DNA from 3 places in the Nonomuraea sp. NBC_00507 genome. Region 1 is predicted to be linked to each of the others. Evidence: riboswitches for the same ligand, from Rfam matches in the RefSeq annotation. Region 1 holds a riboswitch; each other region holds the start of a gene.
The links. Region 1 has a riboswitch for S-adenosylmethionine ahead of thrC (threonine synthase). Riboswitches for the same ligand answer to the same signal wherever they lie in the genome.
Positions count from the first base shown of each region.

Region 2: linked by a shared signal. The riboswitch ahead of OHA25_RS02630 (GNAT family N-acetyltransferase) and the one ahead of thrC (threonine synthase) in region 1 are both predicted to bind S-adenosylmethionine.
Region 3: linked by a shared signal. The riboswitch ahead of OHA25_RS10325 (aminotransferase class V-fold PLP-dependent enzyme) and the one ahead of thrC (threonine synthase) in region 1 are both predicted to bind S-adenosylmethionine.

Region 1 covers NZ_CP107853.1:2,414,620-2,422,381, forward strand. The annotation lists gene OHA25_RS12245 (SAM hydrolase/SAM-dependent halogenase family protein) at 1-362, opposite strand, end outside; gene OHA25_RS12250 (DUF3263 domain-containing protein) at 480-779, shown strand; gene otsB (trehalose-phosphatase) at 819-1,589, shown strand; gene OHA25_RS12260 (hypothetical protein) at 1,625-2,200, shown strand; gene OHA25_RS12265 (alpha,alpha-trehalose-phosphate synthase (UDP-forming)) at 2,197-3,621, opposite strand; gene OHA25_RS12270 (RNA polymerase sigma factor) at 3,653-4,207, shown strand; SAM riboswitch class I at 4,287-4,428, shown strand; gene thrC (threonine synthase) at 4,442-5,677, shown strand; gene OHA25_RS12280 (MoaD/ThiS family protein) at 5,701-5,976, shown strand; gene OHA25_RS12285 (cold-shock protein) at 6,219-6,419, shown strand; gene groL (chaperonin GroEL) at 6,751-7,762, shown strand, end outside.
Region 2 covers NZ_CP107853.1:499,990-507,751, reverse strand. The annotation lists gene OHA25_RS02650 (NAD+ synthase) at 35-1,786, shown strand; gene OHA25_RS02645 (alpha/beta fold hydrolase) at 1,972-3,537, shown strand; gene OHA25_RS02640 (nuclear transport factor 2 family protein) at 3,685-4,044, shown strand; gene OHA25_RS02635 (maleylpyruvate isomerase N-terminal domain-containing protein) at 4,069-4,683, opposite strand; SAM riboswitch class I at 4,819-4,909, shown strand; gene OHA25_RS02630 (GNAT family N-acetyltransferase) at 4,918-5,529, shown strand; gene OHA25_RS02625 (flavin reductase family protein) at 5,582-6,256, shown strand; gene OHA25_RS02620 (NUDIX hydrolase) at 6,233-6,748, opposite strand; gene OHA25_RS02615 (hypothetical protein) at 6,797-7,231, shown strand; gene OHA25_RS02610 (hypothetical protein) at 7,228-7,671, shown strand; gene OHA25_RS02605 (ABC transporter permease) at 7,672-7,762, opposite strand, start outside.
Region 3 covers NZ_CP107853.1:2,012,475-2,020,236, reverse strand. The annotation lists gene OHA25_RS10350 (Rossmann-like and DUF2520 domain-containing protein) at 1-587, opposite strand, end outside; gene OHA25_RS10345 (chaplin) at 904-1,125, opposite strand; gene OHA25_RS10340 (SAM-dependent methyltransferase) at 1,309-2,271, shown strand; gene OHA25_RS10335 (cytochrome P450) at 2,325-3,515, opposite strand; gene OHA25_RS10330 (TerC family protein) at 3,515-4,276, opposite strand; SAM riboswitch class IV at 4,390-4,505, shown strand; gene OHA25_RS10325 (aminotransferase class V-fold PLP-dependent enzyme) at 4,551-5,855, shown strand; gene OHA25_RS10320 (DoxX family protein) at 5,903-6,529, opposite strand; gene OHA25_RS10315 (NADH-quinone oxidoreductase subunit D) at 6,652-7,762, shown strand, end outside.

The DNA.
Region 1 (7,762 bases):
CGCAGGAAGTGCTCGTCGTTGCTGAGCTCGTACGCGGCCCGCGCGCCGCCGCTGGCGCGCACGGCCCACGACAGCAACCCATTGTCCGGGCCGATGAACACCCGGTCGCCCGCCTCGACCGCCACCGCGCGCCTGGCGCCGCCCGTGCCGGGATCGACCGCGCCGATGTGGATGCCGGCCGGCAGGTAGGGGATGGTCTGGGCGAGAACCGCCGCGCCGCGCCGCACGTCCCCGGAGGGGATCAGGTGACACACGTCGATCACCCGCGCCTGCGGGGCGATCCCGGCAATCACGCCATGACAGGCCGCCACATACCCGTCTTCGAGCCCATAGTCGGTGAGGAGGGTGATTACTGAGGTCACATTTCGTGACTGTACGTCTCCCGATCCGCCGTGAACAGCACCACTCCGCACATTACGATTGGCTCGGGCCGCGTGCGTGTGACGAGATCGTCGCACGCCCCTTTCGAGGAGGACACCATGGGAGCACCGCTCAGCGGTGACAATGCTGCCCAGGAAACGTCCCGCCAACCCCTGACAGAACGCGATCTCGAGCTCCTCGCCTTCGAACGCCAATGGTGGCGCCACGCGGGCGCGAAGGAGCAGGCCATCAAGGAGACCTTCGGGTTCTCCGCCACCCGCTACTACCAGCTGCTCGGCGAGTTGATCGACAGGCCGGAGGCGCTCGAGCAGGACCCCATGCTGGTCAAGCGGCTGCGCAGGCTGCGCTCCACCCGCCAGCGCGACCGTGCGGCAAGAAGGCTTGGCATGCGCCCCTGACCGGCTGGGTACGGCAGCCGCGTGAGGAACATCCCTGGAATGGAAGCGATCTTGAAGGATCCGGCAGGCGCCGTGATCGGGCTCGACTTCGACGGAACGCTGTCGCCCATCGTGCCCGATCCCGCCACCGCCGTGATCCACCCGAAGGCGCCCGCGGTCCTCGCCGAGCTGGGCGCGCACGTCCTGGCCGTCGCCATCGTGACGGGCCGCCCCCCGGCCACCGCACTGGAGCTGGGGCCGGGGCTGGCCGACGTGCCCGGGCTCGTCATCCTCGGGCACTACGGCTTCGAGCGCTGGGAGAACGGCCGGATCTCCGCGCCGCCGCCCCCGCCGGGCGTGCCGCGGGCCGAGGCGGAGCTGCAGCTGCTGCTCGACGATCTCGGGCTGGACGGCGTGCGGATCGAGGACAAAGGCCGGGCCGTCGCGGTGCACACCAGACGCAGCCCCGACCCCGAAGGCGCGCTGGCCGCGCTGCGCGAGCCGCTGGCGCGGGTGGCCGACAAGCACGGGCTGGTGGTCGAGCCCGGCCGCATGGTGCTGGAGCTGCGGCCGCCGGGCATGGACAAGGGGCACGCGCTCAGCCTGTTCCTGGCCGAGCGGGCCGCCAGGTCCGTTCTCTTCGCCGGCGACGATCTGGGGGATCTGGCCGCGTTCGAGGCCGTACGCGCCTCCGGGCTGCCCGGCGTGACCGTGTGCAGCGGCTCGGCGGAGGTGGCCGAGCTGGCCGAGCGCGCCGACATCGTGGTGGACGGCCCGGACGGGGTGGTCGCGCTGCTGGAGGAGCTCACGTCGGCGTTCAGTCGTTCATGAGTGAACTGCAAGTCGCGATCTCTAGTGTCGGGCGCATGTCCAAGCGCTCCCTCGCCGTCGCGGCCGTCGCCGCGGCCACTGTCCTGACCACCGCGCTGCCCGCGAACGCCGCCGCGCCCGCCCAGCCGCTGAAGTTCCGCAACGGCCTGACCCTCTACATTCCGATCCAGTGGGAGGTGCACCGCTTCGGCGCCGACGTGGTCCAGGTCGTCACGGGCAAGTGCGGCAAACCGCAGGGCTGGGGCACGCCCCAATGTGACGCCTTCTATCTCCTCGGTCCCAAGTACATCAAGATCGGGGCGGAGGGCTGGGGCCCCTACACCGGCAAGAGGCCCTTCTACACGGCGAGCGACGTGCAGCCCTGCCCGGTCAACAAGAAGTGGGGCGAGATCATCGGCCCGAAGGTGACGCGGGGCCTGCGCCAGGTCGGCGAGGGGCACAAGGCCGTCTACAACGCCTGGCAGGCTCGTTGCGTGTCCTACTCAGGCGCCGGTACGAAGGCCCGCTTCACGCAGCGCGAGTGGTATCTGCCGAAGAGCAAGATCCTGGTCGTGGACCAGTGGAACACGCCAGGCCTGTCCGACGCGCTCAAGTACGCGGACTGGAGCTAATCCAGGGCGTCGAGCTGGGCGGCCAGCCACTTCTGGGGCGGCAGGGCGGTGGCCGCCGCGCACAACTTGTCGCGACGCCGCCTGCGCTCGTCCTCCGGCATGATGAGCGCCTCGTGCAGGGCGGCGGCCGTGCCGCTGATGTCGTAGGGGTTCACCATGATCGCGTACGGGCCCAGCTCAGCCGCCGCCCCCGCCTCGCGCGAGAGCACCAGCGCGCAGTTGTCCGAGAGGACCGGGCCCTCCTTGGCGACCAGGTTCATCCCGTCGCGGATGGGGTTGACCAGCAACACGTCGGCCATGCGGTAGGCGGCCAGCGACCGCGGGTAGTCGTCGTTGACGTTGAGGATCAGCGGGTCCCAGTCCTCGGTGGCGAACTCGTTCTCGATCTCCTGAGCGCTGCGCTGCACCGAGGCGGTGTATTCGCGGTATTCGGGCAGGTCGTGCCGGCTCGGGTAGGCGAAGGCCAGGTGCACCACACGCCCGTGCCATTCGGGATGCGCGGCCAGGAACTCGCCATAGGCGACCAGGCCGCGCACGATGTTCTTCGACAACTCGGTGCGGTCGATGCGGACGATCAGCTTGCGGTCGCCGACCTGATCCCTGATCGCGGTCATGTAGGACTCGACATCGGGCTCGCAGGCCCGGTCCCACAACGCCGCGCCGTCCACGCCGAGACTGTGCACGCCGACCCTGGTCGTCCTGCCCTCGTGCGTGACGCTGTGGGCCACCCGGTCGACCTCGGCGCCGAGCAGCGCTTCACAGCAGTCCATGAACGCCCCCGCCCACCTTCCTGTCAGGAACCCGGCGTGATCGGCGCCCAGGATGCCCTCCAGGACCTCGCCGACCACCTCGTCGGGCAGCAGGGAGAAGTATTCGGGCGGCGCCCACGGGGTGTGGCTGAAGTGGGCGATGCGCAGGTCGGGCCGCTCGGCCCGGAGCATCGCCGGGGTCAGCGTCAGGTGGTAGTCCTGCACCATCACCCGTGCGCCGTGCCCGGCCTCCTCGGCCAGGGCCAGCGCGAACGCGCCGTTGTAGTCACGGTAGGACTCCCACTCGCGCCCGAACCGCGTGCCGAAGTTGGGTGCGTTGGGGATGTCGTAGAGCAGGTGGTTGACGAACCACAACGTGGAGTTGGCCACGGCGTTGTAGGCGCGGTGGAAGGTGGCCGGCGGGATGTCCAGCATCCGTAGCGGCCCGGTGTCGTAGCCGGCCTGGTCGATCCTGCCGCCGGGAGACAGCCGCACGGCGCTGCGGTCATCGTCGGACAGCGCCGCGCAAACCCACAGGACGCCGTCTTCCTTGGCCACTCCGGACAGCCCGGAGACGAGCCCGCCCCCGCCACGTTTCATGGTCAACTCGCCGTCGTCGGAGACGGTGAAGGAGACAGGCCCTCTGTTGGAGGCGACCAGGACGCTGTTCATCATGGCTCCCTTCGATCATAGGATCCCAGCTATGGCGCTTGATGAGCTAACCGAGGAACTCGCCCGATCCGCCGCAGCCGGAGATCATCGCGCGCTTGGTGAGCTATTGGCCAGGATCGAGCCCGATGTGATGCGCCACTGCGCCCGGATCCTGCCCTACCACCAGGACGCGGAGGAAGCCTCCCAGGACACCCTGCTGGCCGTGGCCCGCAACATCGGCCGCTTCGAGGGGCGGGCCAGGTTCAGCACCTGGCTGCACATCGTGACCGCCAACTGCGCGCGGACCACGTACCGATCGCTCAAGCGCCGGGCGGCGGAGCAGACGTCGGAGGAACTGCCCGTGCAGAAGCCCGACGTGCGGCGGGTGAGCGTGATCGCCGGCTCCCGGCTGGACCTGCTCGACGCGATGGAGGCGCTGGAAGCCGACAAGCCCGACCTGGCGCAGGCGCTGGTGTTGCGCGACATCGTCCAGCTCGACTACAACGAGGTGGCCGAGCAGCTCGGCATCCCGCTGGGCACCGCCAAATCCCGCATTCACCAGGCCAGGAAATACGTGCAGGGTGTGCTCGGTGAGGACTATCGCTGAGACTGCCCGTCTCGAATGCTGAGACGGATGGTAATTCCGCCTACTTAAGCGGGTAGAGTCCCTTTCAACAACTGCATATTGCTCATCCAGAGGGGCGGAGGGACCGGCCCTGCGAAGCCCCGGCAACCCTCCCGGCTTGTGACTCGCGACAGGGCGAGGCCGACCGGGACAAGGTGCCAATTCCGGTTCGCGGTCAAGGTGGCCGCGGGCGAAGATGAGGGAAGGCCTCGCTTCATGTCGCTCGACTTTGGTCCTGCTGTCGCTCTGTCCTGCCGCGAGTGCGGCACGCGCTACCCTCTCGGCCCCAGCTTCGCGTGTCTGGAGTGTTTCGGGCCGCTCGAAGCGGCCTACGAATTCGGCGCCGTGACCCGCGCGGACATCGAGTCCGGTCCCGCCAACATCTGGCGCTACCGCTCCCTGCTGCCCGTGCCGGCCGACGTCGCCACCAAGCCCAACATGAACCCCGGCTGGACCAAGCTGGTCAAGGCGGGCAACCTCGGGCAGGCGCTCGGCCTGAAGTCCCTGTACGTGAAGGACGACTCCGGCAACCCCACCCACTCCTTCAAGGACCGGGTGGTGGCCATCGCCGTCGAGGCGGCACGTAACTTCGGTTTCCACACGCTTTCCTGCTCCTCCACGGGCAACCTCGCGGGCGCGGTCACGGCCGCCGCGGCGCGGGCCGGGCTCGACGCCTGCGTGTTCATCCCCGCCAACCTCGAAGCCGCCAAGATCGCCATGGCCCGGGTGTTCGGCGGGAAGCTGATCGGGATCGAGGGGACCTACGACGAGGTCAACAGGTTCTGCTCGGAGCTGATCGGTGACCCTCTGGGCGACAAGTGGGGGTTCGTCAACGTCAACCTGCGGCCCTACTACGCCGAGGGCTCCAAGACGCTCGCGTACGAGATCGCCGAGCAGCTCGGGTGGCGGCTGCCCGAGCAGATCATCATCCCCATCGCCTCCGGGTCGCAGCTCACGAAGATCGACAAGGGCTTCAAGGAGCTGGTGGCGCTGGGGCTGGTCGAGGACACCCCCTACAAGATCTTCGGGGCGCAGGCGGCCGGGTGCTCGCCGGTCTCCACCGCCTACAAGGCCGGGCACGACGTCGTCCAGCCGGTCAAGCCGGACACCATCGCCAAGTCGCTGGCCATCGGCAACCCCGCCGACGGGCCATACGTGCTCGACATCGCTCGCCGCACCGGAGGGGCCGTCGAGGACGTCACGGACCCCGAGATCGTGGCCGCCATCAAGCTTCTGGCCTCGACGGAGGGTATTTTCGCCGAGACTGCGGGCGGGGTTACCGTGGGCGTGCTGAAGAAGCTCGCCGAGAGCGGGCGGCTCGATCCCGAGGCCGAGACCGTGGTGCTCAACACCGGTGACGGGCTCAAGACGCTCGACGCCATCACCGGCGACGACGCCCAGCCCACCGCCGTGATCCGGCCCTCTCTCGACGCGTTCCGCGCGGCTGTCTGACAACCAGGAAAGGCAAGATAACCATGAGCGTTTCTGTGCGGATCCCCACGATCCTGCGCACGTACACCGGGGGGAACGCGGAAGTGAGTGGCGAGGGCGCGACGCTTCGTGACGTGCTCGCCAAGCTCGACTCCGACTACCCGGGGATCGGCGCGAGAATTCTTGATGAATCGGGCAAGATTCGGCGTTTCGTCAACGTTTACGTGGGAGAAGAGGACGTCCGTTTCGCCGAGGGGCTCGACACTCCCGCCCCTGAGGGCACTCAGATCTCCATCATCCCGGCGGTCGCCGGCGGTTGAGTGCGAGAGGTCACATCATTGGAAGGCGCCCCTAGTGGGCGCCTTCTCCTTTTCCCGACTAATTCAACGTTGAACAAGGTACTCTGCGAAGAAATGCGTCGTTTGCGGATTGACTCTGTTGCCAAACCCCGTGCCACAGGTATGGTCGAGGCGATCGTCTGGCTGATTTTCAGTTAAGTCATGCGATTACGGTCTCGCGGTGGAATGGGCGAGATCTGTAAGCCCAGTAAGAGGAGTCGGAAGTGGCGCAGGGCACCGTCAAGTGGTTCAACGCGGACAAGGGCTACGGCTTCATCGCGGTAGACGGTGGTAAGGATGTATTCGTCCATTACTCAGCGATCCTGATGGACGGGTACCGAGCACTCGAACAGGGGCAGCGCGTCGAGTTCGAGATCACGCAGGGCCAGAAGGGACCGCAGGCGGAGTCTGTCCGGGCGGTCTGATTTACGTCACTGGTATGCACCCGGTGGCGGCATCGCACGGCAACGCAGTCCGGGCGAGGCGGCCTCCATTCTTTCGTCGACCTACGGCGAGCCGCACGGTGAGCGGCTCGCCGTACAGACGGACTGACCAGGGCGGGAACCGCAGGAGGGTAGACGTTCGCTTGCACTCGGCAGGGTAGAGTGCTAAACAGTTCGTTGGCACTCTGTGCAGCAGAGTGCCAGCAACTCGGATCGAGACGATGGGGTCTGCCGAAGGAGATGCAGGCCCATGCCGTCGCGGGCGTCGGCTCGGTCCAGGACAAGCCACCCTGTATCTGGGAGGTCTAGCCTTATGGCAGCCAAGATGATCGCGTTTGACGAGGACGCCCGGCGCGGTCTCGAGCGCGGTATGAACCAGCTCGCCGACGCCGTCAAGGTGACCCTGGGCCCCAAGGGCCGCAACGTCGTGCTGGAGAAGAAGTGGGGCGCTCCCACGATCACCAACGATGGTGTATCCATCGCCAAGGAGATCGAGCTCGAGGACCCGTGGGAGAAGATCGGCGCCGAGCTGGTCAAGGAAGTCGCCAAGAAGACTGACGACGTAGCCGGCGACGGCACCACCACGGCCACCGTGCTCGCCCAGGCGCTGGTGCGCGAGGGCCTGCGCAACGTGGCCGCCGGCGCCAACCCGATGGCCTTGAAGAAGGGCATCGAGGCCGCCGTCGAGCGCGTCAGCGAGGAGCTCTCCAAGCTGGCCAAGGATGTGGAGACCAAGGAGCAGATCGCTTCCACCGCCTCCATCTCCGCCGCCGACAACGAGATCGGCGCGCTCATCGCCGAGGCGATGGACAAGGTCGGCAAGGAAGGCGTCATCACCGTCGAGGAGAGCAACACCTTCGGCCTGGAGCTCGAGCTCACCGAGGGCATGCGCTTCGACAAGGGCATGACGTCGATGTACTTCGTGACCGACTCCGACCGCATGGAGGCCGTGCTCGAAGACCCGTACATCCTGATCGTCAACAGCAAGGTCTCCGCCAACAAGGACCTGCTGCCGCTGCTCGACAAGGTCGTGCAGTCCGGCAAGCCGCTGCTGATCATCGCTGAGGACGTCGAGGGCGAGGCCCTGGCCACCCTGGTCGTCAACAAGATCCGCGGTCTGTTCCGCTCCGTGGCCGTCAAGGCCCCGGGCTTCGGCGACCGCCGCAAGGCCATGCTCGCCGACATCGCCATCCTGACCGGTGGCCAGGTCATCGCCGAGGAGGTCGGTCTCAAGCTGGAGAACGCCACCCTCGACCTGCTCGGCCGGGCTCGCAAGATCGTCGTGACCAAGGACGAGACCACGATCGTCGACGGCGCCGGTGACG
Region 2 (7,762 bases), 1.9 Mb from region 1:
AGGCTGCCGTAGTCGTGACGATTACAGTTGGCCGGTGCCCCAACTTCGTCTCGCCCTGTATCAGATCGACTCGACCGTCGGCGACCTCTCCGGGAACGCCGAGTCGATCGTGCGCTGGACCCGGCATGCGGCTGAGCAGGGAGCTCACCTGGTGGCGTTCCCCGAGATGGCGTTGACCGGATTTCCCCTGGAGGACCTCGCACTCCGGTCCTCCTTCGTGGACGCCACCCGCGCCGCGCTGGCCGGGCTCGCGGAGCGACTGGTCTCCGAGGGGTGCGGGGAACTGCCGGTGGTCGTCGGCTACGTCGACCGTGGCGAGGCGCGGCCCCGCTACGGGCAGCCTGCCGGCGCGCCGCAGAACGTCGCCGCTGTTCTTCACCGGGGGGACGTCGTCCTGCGGTTCGCGAAGCACCGTCTGCAGAACTATGGCGTCTTCGACGAGGTCCGCTACTTCGTGCCGGGAAACACGCTCCCCGTGGTGCGGGTGCACGGCGTCGATGTCGCGCTCGCGATCTGCGAGGACCTGTGGCAGGAGGGCGGCCGGGCTCCCGCCGCCCGGGCCGCCGGGGCGGGTCTGCTGCTGTCCATCAACGGTTCGCCGTACGAGCTCAGCAAGCACGACGACCGCCTGGACGTGGTCCGCAAGCGCGCCCAGGAGGCTGGTTGCACGCTGGCCTACTTGACGATGACGGGCGGCCAGGACGAACTGGTCTTCGACGGCGACTCCATCGTGGTGTCGGCTCAGGGCGAGGTCATCAGCCGGGCGCGGCAGTTCGAGGAGGGCTGCATGCTGGTCGATCTGGAGCTCCCGGCCGCCGCCGAGGAACCGCCGAGCGGCGTGGTCGCTGACGGGCTGGTGGTAGAGCACCGTACGATCTCGGCCGAGCCGCTGCCGCCGTACGAGGTCCAGGCGCCCGGCGGGCAGGCCGCACGCCTCGAGGACGAGGAGGAGATCTACACCGCGCTGGTCGTGGGCCTGCGAGCGTACGTCGCCAAGAACGGCTTCCGCAGCGTGCTGACCGGGCTGTCAGGCGGCATCGACTCGGCCCTGGTCGCCGCCATCGCCTGCGACGCCGTAGGGGCGGCCAACGTTCACGGGGTGGCCATGCCGTCCCGATACTCCTCGGAGCACTCCGTCGCCGACGCGGCGGAGCTGGCCCGGCTCACCGGGCTGAACTTCCGGACCGTACCGATCGTGCCGATGTTCGACGCCTCCATGGGAGCGCTGGGGCTGACCGGTCTCGCCGAGGAGAACCTGCAGTCCCGGCTGCGCGGGATGGTGCTCATGACCCTGTCCAACCAGGAGGGGCACATCGTGCTCGCGCCCGGCAACAAGAGCGAACTGGCGGTGGGCTACTCCACCCTGTACGGCGACTCGGTGGGCGCCTACGCGCCGATCAAGGACGTCTACAAGACGTCCGTCTTCGCCCTGGCCCGGTGGCGTAACCGCGCCGCGCTGGAGCGTGGCCAGACCCCGCCGATCCCGCACAACTCCCTCAGCAAGCCGCCCAGCGCCGAGCTGCGGCCGGGCCAGGTCGACACCGACTCCCTGCCCGACTACGCCGTCCTGGACCAGATCCTGTCGCTCTACATCGACGGCGAGCAGGGGCGCGAGGCGATCGTGGCGGCGGGCTACGACGCGGAACTGGTGACGTGGGTCCTGCGGATGGTGGACACGGCGGAGTACAAGCGGCGGCAGTACCCGCCCGGCACGAAGATCTCACCAAAGGTCTTCGGCAAGGACCGCCGCCTCCCGATCACCAACCGCTGGCGCGAGTCCGCCTGACACAGGGCTGACCGGGTGCGAGCCCCGCCCCCTGCGGTTCTCATCGCCATGTTTCCAGTCTGATCCCGGTCGCTGTGAAGGAAATTTCCATTTCTTCTCCGCGCGCGGCGCCGACCGGGAATGATCGAAGATCGGCCGCGCGCCGCGTGAGCGGGCCGGCCGACCGACCAAACGATTGGAGCAACGTGCGAAGAAGATCTTCCCTGCTCGCCACCGCTTTCATGGCGATGGCGGTGCTGTTACCCGTCTTGCCGGCCGCGGCGGCCGCTGAGAACGGTGTCTCGGCGGTCAGCGGGAGTGGCGGCATCGCATGGCAGCCCTGCGAAGAGGAGCCTGCCGCCGAGTGCGGCACATTGACCGTCCCGATCGACTGGTCCAAGCCGGACGGGCCCACCGTCGACCTGGCCGTCGCCCGGCGCAAGGCCACCGATCCTGCCGCCCGGATCGGGTCTCTGGTGCTCGGCGCGGGTGGCCCGGGCGGATCGGGTGTGGAGTTCGCCTACAGTTCCCCCGGATTCTTCACCGAGGAGATCCAGAAGCGGTTCGACATCGTCGGTTTCGATCCCCGGGGCGTGGGCCGCAGTAACCCGGTGATCTGCTCGGCGTCGGTGTACAACGAGATGCCGTACGCCGTCATGAAGAGCCAGGCCGACTTCGACAAGTGGACCGCCTACAACAAGAGGCTGCACGCCGATTGCCGGGCCCGCACCGGCCCCCTGTACGACCACGTCGACTCGGTCAACGTCGCGCGTGACATGGACGCCCTGCGCGCCGCGCTCGGCGAAGAGAAGCTGACCTTCTACGGGGTCTCGTACGGCACCCTGCTCGGGCAGATGTACGCCGAGATGTTCCCGAACCGGATCCGGGCTCTCGCCCTGGACAGCAACATGGACCACAGCCTCGGCGTCAAGGCGTTCCTCTACACCGAGGCGCTCGCCGTCGAGGACGCCTTCGACCAGTTCGTCGGCTGGTGCGACCAGGAGCCCGGCTGCGCCCTGCACGGGCAGGACGTCCGGGCGGTCTGGAAGAGGCTGCTGGACAAGGCGCAGAAGGGCGAGCTCTACTGGCCGGGCGTCACGGATCGTCCGATGACCGAGCTGCAGGTCCTGTGGAACGGCGTGCTGGGCACCGAGGGGCCCGCCTGGCAGCTGCTGAGCGAGATGCTTCGCGCCCTGGACGGTGGCGAGCCGCCGTCGTGGATGCCGCCGCTGCCCGGCCGCCAGCCCGTGACGGGAGAAGTCGCCCAGCTGCCGACTGTGATTCTCTGCGAGGACTACAACCTCCGGGTGCGCAACTATGACGAGTACGCCGAGATCATGCGAAACTCCGGTCGCCTGGCACCCGACATGCGGTTCAACCCGATGCCGATCGAGGACCTGCCCGTCTGCCTCAACCACCCCACCACCAACCCGCAGCACACGCTGCGCTACACGGGCAGTGCTCCGATCCTGCTGGGAAACTCGATCCACGACCCCTCCACCCCGTGGATCTGGTCCGCCAACGTGGGCCGCCAGCTCGGCTCCAAGGCGGTGCTCCTCACCTACGAGGGCTGGGGCCACCGCATCTACGGCAAGGACGAGTGCAGCACGGTGCCGATCGACAACTACCTGATCTCGCTGACCGTGCCCCCGCACGGCTTCCGCTGCCCCGTGGGCGGCAGGGTCGAGAACACGCTCAAGCGGCAGGCCGAGTTGTGGCCGACGGACGGGCTCCCCTGGGGCGGCTCGCTCGCGTCCTCGCTCCGCTCATAGCCGGGTGATGATCCGTGCTGAGCCGGTCGCCAGGACCGGCTCAGCACCAAACCTCGCCGAACGAGAGCTGTCGTCGGCCGTACCTGTCGGGAGGTGTCAGGTACGCCTGGCAGCCTGGACCGCACCTTCACCAAGGAGTGGGACGGCATGAGCGACATCGAAAAGACGCTGGCGGAAATCGAGCAGCGCATGCTGGACGCCGACGCGGCCTACGACGAGGGCTTTTTCGCGGAATACTGCGCCGATGACTTCGTCGCCATGGGAAATTACGGCATCGTGTCCAAGCAGCAGGTTCTCGACATGTATGCCAAAGGAAGCGGAAACCCGGACCGGCGTAACCAGGCACACGACGTCGTGGTCAAACCGCTCGGCGACGCCGGAGCCGTGGTCGCCTACAAACTGACGAGCACGACCGGCGACGAGACGTCCTCGTGGTACGCCTCGACGGTCTACCGCCGGACCCCGGACGGCTGGCGTGTCGTCCTCCTCCACCAGACGCCCATGTAGGTGCTGGAAACCGGCGACGGGTGCCTAGTGAGTCACTCGGCGGCTGGGGTTGGTGCCCTTCCATTCGGTCAGTGGGGCGCAGTGCCATCTCCACCCCACCTGCCGCTCTTGACCGGGGAGGTCGGCGCGGCCGTTGGCCCACAACAACGTCTCCCACGGGTCCGTGTCCGCCGGCGCCCACGGAAACAAGCGACGCACGGTGGCCGCCGCGAGCTTCTCGGCAGGGAGGAAGCTCTGGCCGACCCCAGCGCCGACGTCGGCGGTGTGCACGAGCATCTCGTCGCAGGCCATCGCGGCGAAGCCGGACGCGTCGGCGAGACCCCAGGGATGCCACCCGCGAGCCCCGGGCGCAGTCGCGTCGACGACCCGCGCCAGGATCGTGGCGAATGTGGTCATCGTGGTGATGAGGTCGTCCGGCTTCGACTCAGGACGGACATGGATCTCCGTCGTGCTGAGCTCCTGCTCTCCAGCGGCAAGATCAGTGGCATACCACAGCAGGCAGTCGCTCACGTGAGCCGCGGCCTGTGCGGCGGTCCAGTCCATCCCGGGAATGGGGGTTTCCGCCCAGCTCCTGTCGGCTGCTGAACGCAGGAATCTCTCGCATTCGGCTGCTGTCTGCAGAACCGTGCTTCCGTCCATGCGGGGGATCATCGCACACGGCACTGACAGAATTCCCGCGGGCGACGGCTGCTGAACGGCGCGGAGCTGCCCGGCTCCGCCAGAGGGCGTCGCGTTGACGGCCCTCCCGGGAGTCGGGCATCATCTCCGCACCGATAGTCATCCAGAGGATCTGAGGGACCTGGCCCGGTGACGGTCCGGCAACCTGCCCGAAGCGGCAAGGTGCCAACGCCAGGAACGATGAGGAGGGTTTCGATGAGCCTGTCGCTCGATGTCCCCGTGCTGCGCGGATCGCTGGTCAGGTTGGAGCCGCTGGCGAGGCGGCATGCGGCGGATCTGGCGTGGGCGGCGGAGGAGGATCGCTCCGCCTACACGTTCACCCTGGTGCCTCGAGGCGCGGACATCGAGGAGTACCTGCGGGACCAGTGGGAGCGCGCGGGGCTGACGCCGTTCGCGCAGGTGCGGGTGGCGGACGGCAGGGCCGTCGGATGTACGGGGTTCTGGGATCCTCGGAGCTGGCCGGGGCGGGACGAGCTGCGGGCCATCGAAGTGGGCTGGACATGGCTGGCGGCCTCGGCGCAGGGCACGGGGATCAACGCCGAGGCCAAGCTGCTGCTGTTCACCTACGCGTTCGAGGCGCTCGGGGTGGTGCGGGTCGATCTCAAGACCGATGCCAGGAACGCGCGCTCGCGGCGGGCGATCGAGCGCCTCGGCGCCAGCTTCGAAGGTGTGCTGCGGAATTGGTCACCCTCGTGGGCGCCGGGTGAGGAAGGAAAGGTGCGGGACTCGGCCGTCTTCTCCGTGATCGCCGATGAGTGGCCGGAGGTCAAAGCGGCCCTGAACGCCCGGGTCAGGAGCCGCCGCTGAGCGGTCCGATACCCGCCAGCGGCCCCCCTGACGCGCCACGACACTGATCCGCATGAGCATTTTCGTCGACGCGGACCCGCATGCCAGGATCGAGCCCAACATCCTCTACTTCGGCACGCCCGTGGTGTTGCTCTCCTCCATGAACGAGGACGGCACCCCCAACCTGGCCCCCATGTCGTCGGCCTTCTGGCTCGGCTGGCGGGGGATGCTGGGGCTGGGTTCACGGGCCAAGACGGCTCACAACTTGATCAGGACGCGGGAATGCGTCCTGAACCTGCCCTCCGACGCGCTCGCCACCGCCGTTGACCGGCTGGCGCTCACCACCGGCGCCCATCCCGTTCCGGACCGCAAATGGGAGGGGGGATATCGGTACGTGCCGGACAAGTTCCAGCGGGCCGGGCTGACCGCCACACCTTCCGAGACGGTGGCGCCGCCGCGGGTGGCCGAGTGCCCGGTCAGCATGGAGGCCGTGGTCGAGGCGGTGCATCCGGTGGGGGACGACGGCGGGACGCTGGCGTTCGAGGTGCGGGTCCAGCGGGTGTGGGTGCACGAAGAGATCAGGATGGCCGGGACGGTTGACCGGATCGATCCCGACGCCTGGCGGCCGCTGATCATGAGCTTCCAGAAGTTCTACGGGTTGGGCGCGCAGGTCCATCCGTCCACATTGGCCAGCATTCCCGAGCATCTCTACCGCGGCAAAGACCTAGAGCGAGCCCGCGCGCTCTAGCAGCGTCAGCCACGTACGGGGCCCGCAGAGGCGCTCGATGTCCGCGCGTGGCAGCCACTCGGCGCGGGTGCTCTCAGAGCCGGCCGGCGGGCGGGTCGGGGCACCCGGGCCCGGCAGGACGGCGCGGAACATGGCCATATACGTGAGCGACGCGTAACGGTAATCGGCGGGCGGGGCGTCGAAGAGCTCGATACGCTGCCAGGCGAAGATCGACAGGGCGGCGGCCGGGAGGCGCAGGCCGGTTTCCTCGTGCAGCTCGCGGACCACCGCGTCGATCGCGCTCTCGCCGGGCTCGAGGTGGCCGCCCGGGATGTCCCAGCCGCGCCCCTCCCGATCGACGCAGGTCATCAGGGTCCTGCCGAGCCCGTCTGCGACGAACGCGAACGCCGACGTGGTGCTCGCCGCGGGCGGAACGGTCCGGGAGAGCATGACGTCGAGGCGGTGCGCCACGGGGATCCAGGGCACGGTATTTGTCGCGATCACATGGGCCACGAGGTCACTTTCATTCCCGCCAAAACGTGATGTCAAGGCATTATCAGGGTGAAACCATTCGTCGCGGCCCTTCTGCTGGCCGGGGCGGTGCTGGCCGCCGTGCACCACGCCGAGGTCATCGCGCACCGCGTCGGGGAACCCTTCGGCTCGCTGGTGCTGGCGGTGGCCATGACGGTGATCGAGGTGGCGCTCATCGTCAGCCTCATGATGACCGGCGGCGCGCAGACCGGGTCGCTGGCCCGCGACACCGTGTTCGCGGCCGTGATGATCACCTGCAATGGCATCGTGGTAGTGTTCCTGCTCGCCCTCACGATGAAGCGGCGGATCGCGGTGTTCAACGCCGAGGGCACGGGGAAGGCGCTCGCCACCGTGGCGACGCTCAGCACGCTGAGCCTGGTGCTGCCCACGTTCACGACGAGCGCGACGGCGCGCCCCTCGACCCGGAGGAGCGCGCGCCCAGGCCGTCCGGGCGCACCGCGCTGACCAGCCTCGGGCTGCTGCTGGTCGCGCTCGTGTCGGTCGTCGGCCTGGCCAAGGTCGAGTCGCCGGTCATCGAGCTGGCGGTGTCGTCGGCCGGACTGCCCCAGGCCTTCGTGGGCGTGGTGATCGCGCTGCTGGTGCTACTGCCCGAGACGATCGCCGCACTCAACGCGGCCCGGCGCGACCAGGTCCAGATCAGCCTGAACCTGGCGCTCGGGTCGGCGATGGCCAGCATCGGGCTGACCATCCCGGCCATCGCGGTGGCGTCGATCTGGCTCGAAGGGCCGCTGCTGCTCGGCCTGGGCGGCACCCAAATGGTGCTGCTGGCCCTGACCTACGTGGTCTCGACGCTCACCGTGGTGCCCGGCCGGGCGACGCTCATGCAGAGCGGGGTGCACCTGGTGTTGTTCGCGGCGTTCGTGTTCCTGGCGATCAGCCCTTGATCAGACCACGCCCTGGCGCATGGCGCGGTTGCCCAGGTAGAGACCGGCCGCGGCGATCAGGCAGGCGGACGCGGTGCCGTACAGGATGGAG
Region 3 (7,762 bases), 400 kb from region 1:
GACTCCGCGATGAGCGTGACCATGTGGTTGGCCGCCCCGGCCAGCGCCGCGTGGTAAAGGGCACGGTCGGCGTCGGCGATCCAGACCGGCTCGCCGCCCATCTCGATCACCAGGGCCTCGGCGATGGGGCGCAGCGTGTCGGGCGCGGTCACGCCGTAGGAGATGCCGGTGAGCTTGTTGAGGTCGTCGTCGCGGCCCGTGAACGTCATCACCGGGTGCAACGCGAGCGGCAGCGCGCCGACTCTGGCTGCGGGATCGAGCACGGACAGCCCGTAGGCCCCGCTGGTGTGCACCAGGAGCTTGCCCTTCAGGTCGGCTCCCGTGGTGGCCAGGCCGTTGACCAGGTCGGGCAGCGCGTCGTCGGGCACGGTGAGCAGGATCAGCTGGGCCGCCGCCACGACCTCGTCGGGACGCGACAGCGTGACGCCGAGCCGCTCCGAGGCCCATCGCTGGGAGTTGTCCGAAACCCCGCTCGCGGCCACGACCCGGTGTCCTGCCTGCGCCAACGCGGCGCCGAGAGCCGAGCCGACCTTGCCCGAGCCGAGCACGCCGACGGTCAGCCGTGCCGGGCGATCCCCTGCGTCCATGACGTCACACCCCTGTCGAGCAAATGGCACTGCCGACCAGCGTAACGGCCTCTCAGCACTACAGATGTGACCGGTGCTTTGCCGCATGTTGAGTTAACGACAAAAGGGGCAAGGGCAGACAAATAGTGCACCCCCTGTCGGAAGAGATGAGGAGAGGGGTTCATCGCATGGCCGCGGGCGCCGAGTCCTGGCAGGACCCGACGCCCGCATACGATTGCGCCCCTTGGAGGTGCGCCTGGCCGGGTTCATCCGCCGACTGACCGGCCAGGACCGGGAGCCCGGGCCGGACCGCGCCGGCCCGGGCTCTCTTCGTTGATCAGTGACCTATCACCTTGGCGCCGCCCTTGCAGCCGGCGATGGCGTGGCCGAGAACGGCCACCGCGTTGCCGCAGACGTTGATCGGGATGCTGATCGGAACGTGCACTTGGTTGCCGGAAAGCACGCCGCCGCTGCCGCTTGTGATGTCGGCGTGCGCCGGCGGGGCGGCCAGCGACAGCATGGCGGCGGCTCCGGCCACGACCAGGATCTTCTTCAGCATGAGAGCTCCTCTCGGTTTCGCGGCACCGGGCCGCGGATGCTTGCTTCGATCGACTCCGCCAGTGGGGGGTTGGCGGACTGCGATCAACTGATGACGCTGGGTAACAGTAGCGCAAGGTGACAGCAATGAGTAGTCAAACAATGACTGTCCGTGTCAGGCGGAACTCGTGAGATAGTCCAAGACATGTGGCTCACGTGGCGCGCCGCGACGGAGCGGGCGTTGTACGGCGAGGCGGGTTTCTACCTCCGAGAGCGCCCGTCGGGCCACTTCCGCACCTCGGTCAGCGCCTCTTCGGTGTTCGCTGACGCGGTGCTGGCGCTGCTGAGACAGCTCGACGCCGAGCTGGGTGAGCCCGAGACGCTCGACCTGGTCGACATCGGCGCGGGAGAGGGCGCGCTGGTGGCCCAAGTGCTGGCCGCCGCCGACCCCGCGCTGCGCGACCGGTTGCGGGTCACGGCCGTCGACCTCTCCCCCAGGCCGCAGGCCCTTCCCGAGCGGATCGGCTGGCGCCGCGGCCTGCCGGAGCGCATCACGGGGCTGGCCATCGCCAATGAGTGGCTCGACAACGTCCCGGTGGACGTGGCCGAGCAGACGCCCGACGGCCCGCGACTCGTCCTGGTGAACATCCGTACGGGCGAGGAGCGCCTCGGCGGCCCGCTGCGGCCCGCCGACCGGGAGTGGATGGATCGGTGGTGGCCGCTGTCCCGGGTGGGCTCACGGGCGGAGATCGGCCGCCCCCGTGACGAGGCCTGGGCCTCGGTCGTGACCCGCCTTACCAGGGGTCGGGCCATCGCCATCGACTATGCACACCCTGTGGATAACCGGCCGATGTGCGGCACGCTGACGGGATACCGCGACGGCGCCGTCGTCTCCCCGATTCCCGACGGGACCTGCGATATCACGGCCCATGTCGCGCTCGACGCGTGCGCCGCGGCGGGGCGGCGGGCCGGCGCGATATCCACAACCTTGTCCACACAGCGTGACGCTCTGCGGGCCTTGGGGATCACCGGCGCCCGGCCGCCCATGGAGCTGGCCGGCACCGATCCGCGCGCCTACCTGCGGGCCCTGGCCAGGGCGTCGGAGGAAGGGGAGCTCATCGACCCGTCGGGCCTCGGCGGGTTCGGCTGGCTCGACCAGCGACGGTGAGCAGGCCTGGGCCGACGGCGCCGGGACGGCGGATTCGGCTGACTCCCCTCACGTCACTCGGCGGTCAGCTCCAGGGCGTGCAGGCCGCGGATGATGTAGCCGGGCTTCCAGACCGGCTCCTGGCGCAGCTCCAGCGTGGCCGCCCGGTCCAGCAGCGCGCCGAACGACTCGATGAGCTCGATGCGGGCCAGCGGCGCGCCCAGACAGAAATGGATGCCGGCCCCAAAGGAGATGTGCGGGTTGTCCACCCGCCCCACATCCAGCCGGTCGGGATCCTCGAACACCGCAGGGTCCCGGTTGGCCGAGCCGAACAGCAGCGCGACCTCCGACCCGCGCGGAATCGTCACGCCGTGGACCTCGATGTCCTCCAGCACCCACCGCTCGAACATCTGCAGCGGCGTGTCCCAGCGCATCAGCTCCTCCACGGCCGTGGGCAGCAGGGAGCGGTCGGCACGCAGCCGCGCCAGCTCGCCGGGGTTCCTGAACAACGACCACCAGCCGTTGCCCGTGACGTTCACGGTGGCCTCGTGGCCGGCGTTGAGCAGCAGGACACACGTGCCGACCAGCTCGTCCTCGGTCAGCTCATCGATCGCGGCCAACGCGCTGATCAGGTCGTCGCCCGGGCGGCGCCGCCGCTCGCGGGCCAGGGCCTTGAGGTAATCGGCGAACTCCGCGGCCGCGCGTACCGCGGTGTGCTGGGCTTCGAGCGTGGGGTTGAGCTCGTACATGCCGCAGATGTCGGCCGACCAGGGGCGCAGCAAGTGACGATCCCCGTCGGGGATGCCGAGCATCTCCGCGATCACGGTCACCGGGAGCGGCTCGGCGACCTCGGCGATCAGATCCCCGCCGCCCTTCTCCACGTACGTGTCCACCAGGCCCGCGGCGATCGCGCGCACGCGCGGGCGCAGAGACTCGACCATGCGCGGCGTGAACGCCTTGGAGACCAGCCGGCGCAGCCGCGTGTGCACGGGCGGCTCGACGTCGAGCATGCCCGCCCTGATCACGCGCCAGAACGGCTCCTGGAAGTCCGGCTCGGTCGGCCTGCCGAACTCTTCCGGCGTGGCCACGTGAAGGAAGGACCGCCCTAGACGGCGGTCCCTGAGCAGGGTGTTCACGTCGGCGTGGCGCGAGATCAACCACTGGTTCGTCGGCTCGAAGTAGCAGACGGGCGCCTCGCGCCGCAGCTCGTCGTAGACCCGGTACGGGTAGGCCACAAAATCCGGATTCCAGGGATCAAAGCGCACTACTTCATAGTAGAAGCCTCCGGCTCCGCCTCCTGCTGCTCGGACTGCTTGGCGTGCCTGCCGCGCATCCGGATGTTCAGCAGCTCGACGACGACCGAGAACGCCATCGCGAAGTAGATGTATCCCTTCGGAATGTGCTGGTCGAGACCCTCGGCGATGAGCACCACGCCGATCAGCACCAGGAACGCCAGCGCCAGCATCTTGATGCTCGGGTGCTGGTCCACGAACCGGCTGATCGGCCCGGAGGCGAACAGCATGACCAGCACCGCCACCACGACGGCCGCGATCATCACGCCGAGGTCGTTCACCATGCCGACCGCGGTGATGACCGAGTCGAGCGAGAACACGACGTCGAGCACCATGATCTGCAGGATCACCGACGTGAAGGTGACGGCGGCGGTCTTCTTGCCGTCCTTGGCCGCGGGGGCGTCCATGCTCTGGCCGATCTCGGTGACGCTCTTGGCCAGCAGGAACAGGCCACCGAGCAGCAGGATCAAGTCACGTCCCGATATCTCGTGGCCGAAGACGGCGAACAGCGGCTGAGTGAGCTGCACCACCCACGACAGGCCGAGCAGGAGGAGCAGCCGGCTGATCAGGGCCGCGGCCAGGCCGAGGACGCGGGCTCTGTCCCGTTGTTCGGGAGGTAGCTTCCCGGCCAGGATGGAGATGAAGATGATGTTGTCGATGCCTAGCACGATCTCCAAGGCCACCAGGGTGAAGAATCCGATCCAGATCTGCGGGTCGGTCACCCAGTCGAACATCTGCTTACCTCCATGACCTGCGGCTTTGCGGTTCCCGGTAGCAACGAGTCAAGAGCCGTCAAAGTTCGCCGGTTTGCGTTTTGCCGTGGGAACTGGGTTATAGTGCGGGCGTAGGTCATGAGTGCCAGCGACAAGCCCCGGCTAGCTGGCCGGCAACCCTCGCGTCCGCGGCGGGGTGCCCCGGGTGAAGACCTGGTCCGCCACGCGGTGTGGCGGGCAAGCGCGGGCTCCATGGCTGCTCCAGGGGTCCGATGGTCCCTGAGGGAGATGTGCCGTGTCCACGCTGACGATCTTCGACTCCGTCCCCGCCCAGGCTTCGGGCGAGACCCAGGCCGCCGCCGCGAGCCGGCCGATTCCCGCGGTGCTCGGGGCCGACCTCCAGGTGCCGGTCAAGGGCGGCCGGCTGGTGGGGTACGCCAACCTGGACTACGCGGCCAGCGCGCCCTGTCTGGAGCCGGTCAGCGCCGCCGTCGCCGCCGCGCTCCCGGCCTACTCCAGCGTCCACCGCGGCGCCGGCTACGCCTCCCAGCTCACCACCGCCAGGTACGAGCAGGCCCGCCACACGGTCAGGGCGTTCGTCGGCGCTCGTCCCGACGACGCCGTGATCTTCACCCGCAACACCACCGACGCCACGAACCTGCTGGCCGGCTGCCTGCCCGCGGGCACCACCACCGTCGTCTTCAACACCGAGCACCACGCCTCGCTCCTGCCCTGGCGGAAGTCCGTACGACTGGCGCCGCCCGCCTTCCCCGGCGAGGCCGTCCGCGCCGCCGACGAGGCGCTGGCCGGGATCGAGGGCCCGAAGCTGCTCGTGGTCACCGCCGCGTCCAATGTCACCGGCGAGCTGTGGCCCATCGCCGCCCTGGCCCACATCGCACACCGGCACGGGGCCCGCATTCTGGTGGATGCGGCGCAGCTCGTACCGCATCGGCGGCTCAACCTGACCGCGCTCGACCTGGACTATGTGGCATTCTCCGGCCACAAGCTGTACGCGCCGTTCGGGGCCGGAGTGCTCATCGGGCGCCGGGACTGGCTGGCCGACGGGGAGCCGTACCTCAAGGGCGGGGGCGCGGTGCGCTCGGTCGAGGACGAGGCGGAGTGGCACGACGACCCCGAGCCGCGCCACGAGGCGGGCACCCCTAACGTGCTGGGCGCGATCGCGCTGGCCGCCGCCTGCGACGCGCTCACCGCCACCGGCTGGACCGCCTTGGTACGGGAGGAGGAGCGGCTGCTGGCCCGGCTGCGGTCGGGGCTGGCCTCGATCGAGGGCGTGCGGGAGCTGTCCCTGTGGGGGGACGACCACCCTCGGGTGGGGATCGTGTCGTTCACCGTGGACGGGTACTCGGCTCGCGAGGTGGCCGAGGCGCTGTCCAGCCAGTACGGCATCGGAGTGCGCGACGGGAAGTTCTGCGCGCACCCGTTCGTGCGGCACCTGCTGGGCCGAAGCGGGCACGACCGTGAGGACGCCGGATGCGAGGACGGCACGACGTCCGCGGTGCGGGCCTCGATCGGCATCGGCACCACGCAGGAGCACGTGGACCGGCTGGTCGAGGCACTGCGGGACCTGGTCTCCCGCTGAGCAGCCGGGTCGGCGGCTCAGCGGCACCGGTTCAGCGGTTCACCGGTTCACCGGTTCGGCGGCTTGCGGTGTTCCGGCTGGTCGTCGGAGACCAGCGCGTCGATGTCCCGCATCTCCTCGTCGCTCACGTCCGACCTGGACGCCGTCGGCTGCCTGGGCACGTTCGGCCGCTCCGAGGTGGTGGGCTCCGAGGGCGTCAGCGGACCTCCGCCGCGCCGGTGAGCGCCCGCGCTCATGCCACCCTCCGCGGCCCGGCGCTCCGCACGACGCCGGAATATCGCCCCGAACAGCGCGTCAAGTCCGATCCGCCCGCCGCCGACCGCCAGGAACAGCAGGCCCAGCGCACCCAGCGCACCCGCCAGCTCCCAGCCGCCCTCGGTCACCATGATCCCCTTCGTCGAGTGCACGAAGGCGATCGCACCGAGCATGTTGATGAGCAGCAGCAGGCCGACCGGCCGGACCAGCAGACCGAGGATCAGGAACAGGCCACCCACGGTCTCGACGACGCTGGCGAAGCCGGCCGAGAGTTCGGGCAACGGGATTCCCATTTCCCTGAAGCCCTGCGCGGTGGCGCCGAGTCCGTGCTGCCACTTCTGCAAGCCGTGCGCCATGAAGACCACGCCCGTCGCCACCCGCGCGATCAAGACAGCGACATCGAACAGAACCTTCTTCATCGTGCTATCTCCCCCCGTTCCCCCGACTCCTCCCCAAGACCGCAGTAGGGATGCGTTTCCATACCATTCCTTGACCATCCCCCACCCTGGATCACCAACTGGGACGGTGGCAGCATGGCCATATGACGGAACGCGTGGTCGGAATCGGTGCGGGCGCCAAGGAGCTGGCCACCGAGGACATGATCCTCAATATCGGCCCGCAGCACCCGTCAACGCACGGCGTGCTCAGGCTCCGGCTGACACTGGACGGCGAGCGCATCGCCACCGCTGAGCCGATCATCGGCTACATGCACCGTGGTGCGGAGAAGTTGTTCGAGGTCCGCGACTACCGGCAGATCATCATGCTGGCCAACCGGCACGACTGGCTGTCGGGGTTCGCGAACGAGCTGGGCGTGGTGCTTGCCGCCGAGCGCCTGCTCGGCATGGAGCCGCCGGTCAGGGCCGTGTGGGCGCGTACGCTCCTGGCCGAGCTCAACCGGGTGCTCAGCCACCTGATGTTCCTCGGCTCCTACCCGCTGGAGCTGGGCGCGATGACGCCGATCTTCTACTCCTTCAACGAGCGCGAGCGGATCCAGGCGGTCATGGAGGAGATCTCCGGCGGGCGCATGCACTACATGTTCAACCGGGTCGGCGGGCTCAAGGAGGACCTGCCGCTCGGCTGGCTGGACCGGGTGTCGGAGGCGGTCGCGGAGACCCGCCGCCGCGTGCCGGATATCGAGAACCTCATCCTGCACAACGACATCTTCCTGGCCCGTACCAAGGGCGTCGGGGTGCTCACGCACGAGCAGATCATGCAGTTCGGCGTCAGCGGTCCCGTCGCCCGGGCCTCTGGGGTGGACTTCGACCTGCGCCGCGACGAGCCGTACCTGGCCTACCCCGAGCTGCCCGTCAAGGTCATCACCCGGAGCGGGGGTGACTGCCACGCCCGGTTCGAGGTGCTGTTCGAGCAGCTCAAGGTCTCGCTGGAGCTGGCCGACGCCTGCGTCGAGCGGCTGCGCTCGCTGCCGCCGGGGCCGATCAACCAGCGACTGCCGAAGGTGCTCAAGGTGCCGGAGGGGCACACGTACGCCTGGACCGAGAACCCGCTCGGCATCAACGGCTACTACCTGGTCTCCAAGGGCGACAAGACGCCGTGGCGGCTCAAGCTGCGCTCGGCCTCGTACAGCAACATTCAAGTGCTGCGGGAAATGTTGCCCGGGCACCTCGTGGCCGACATGGTGGCCATTCTGGGCT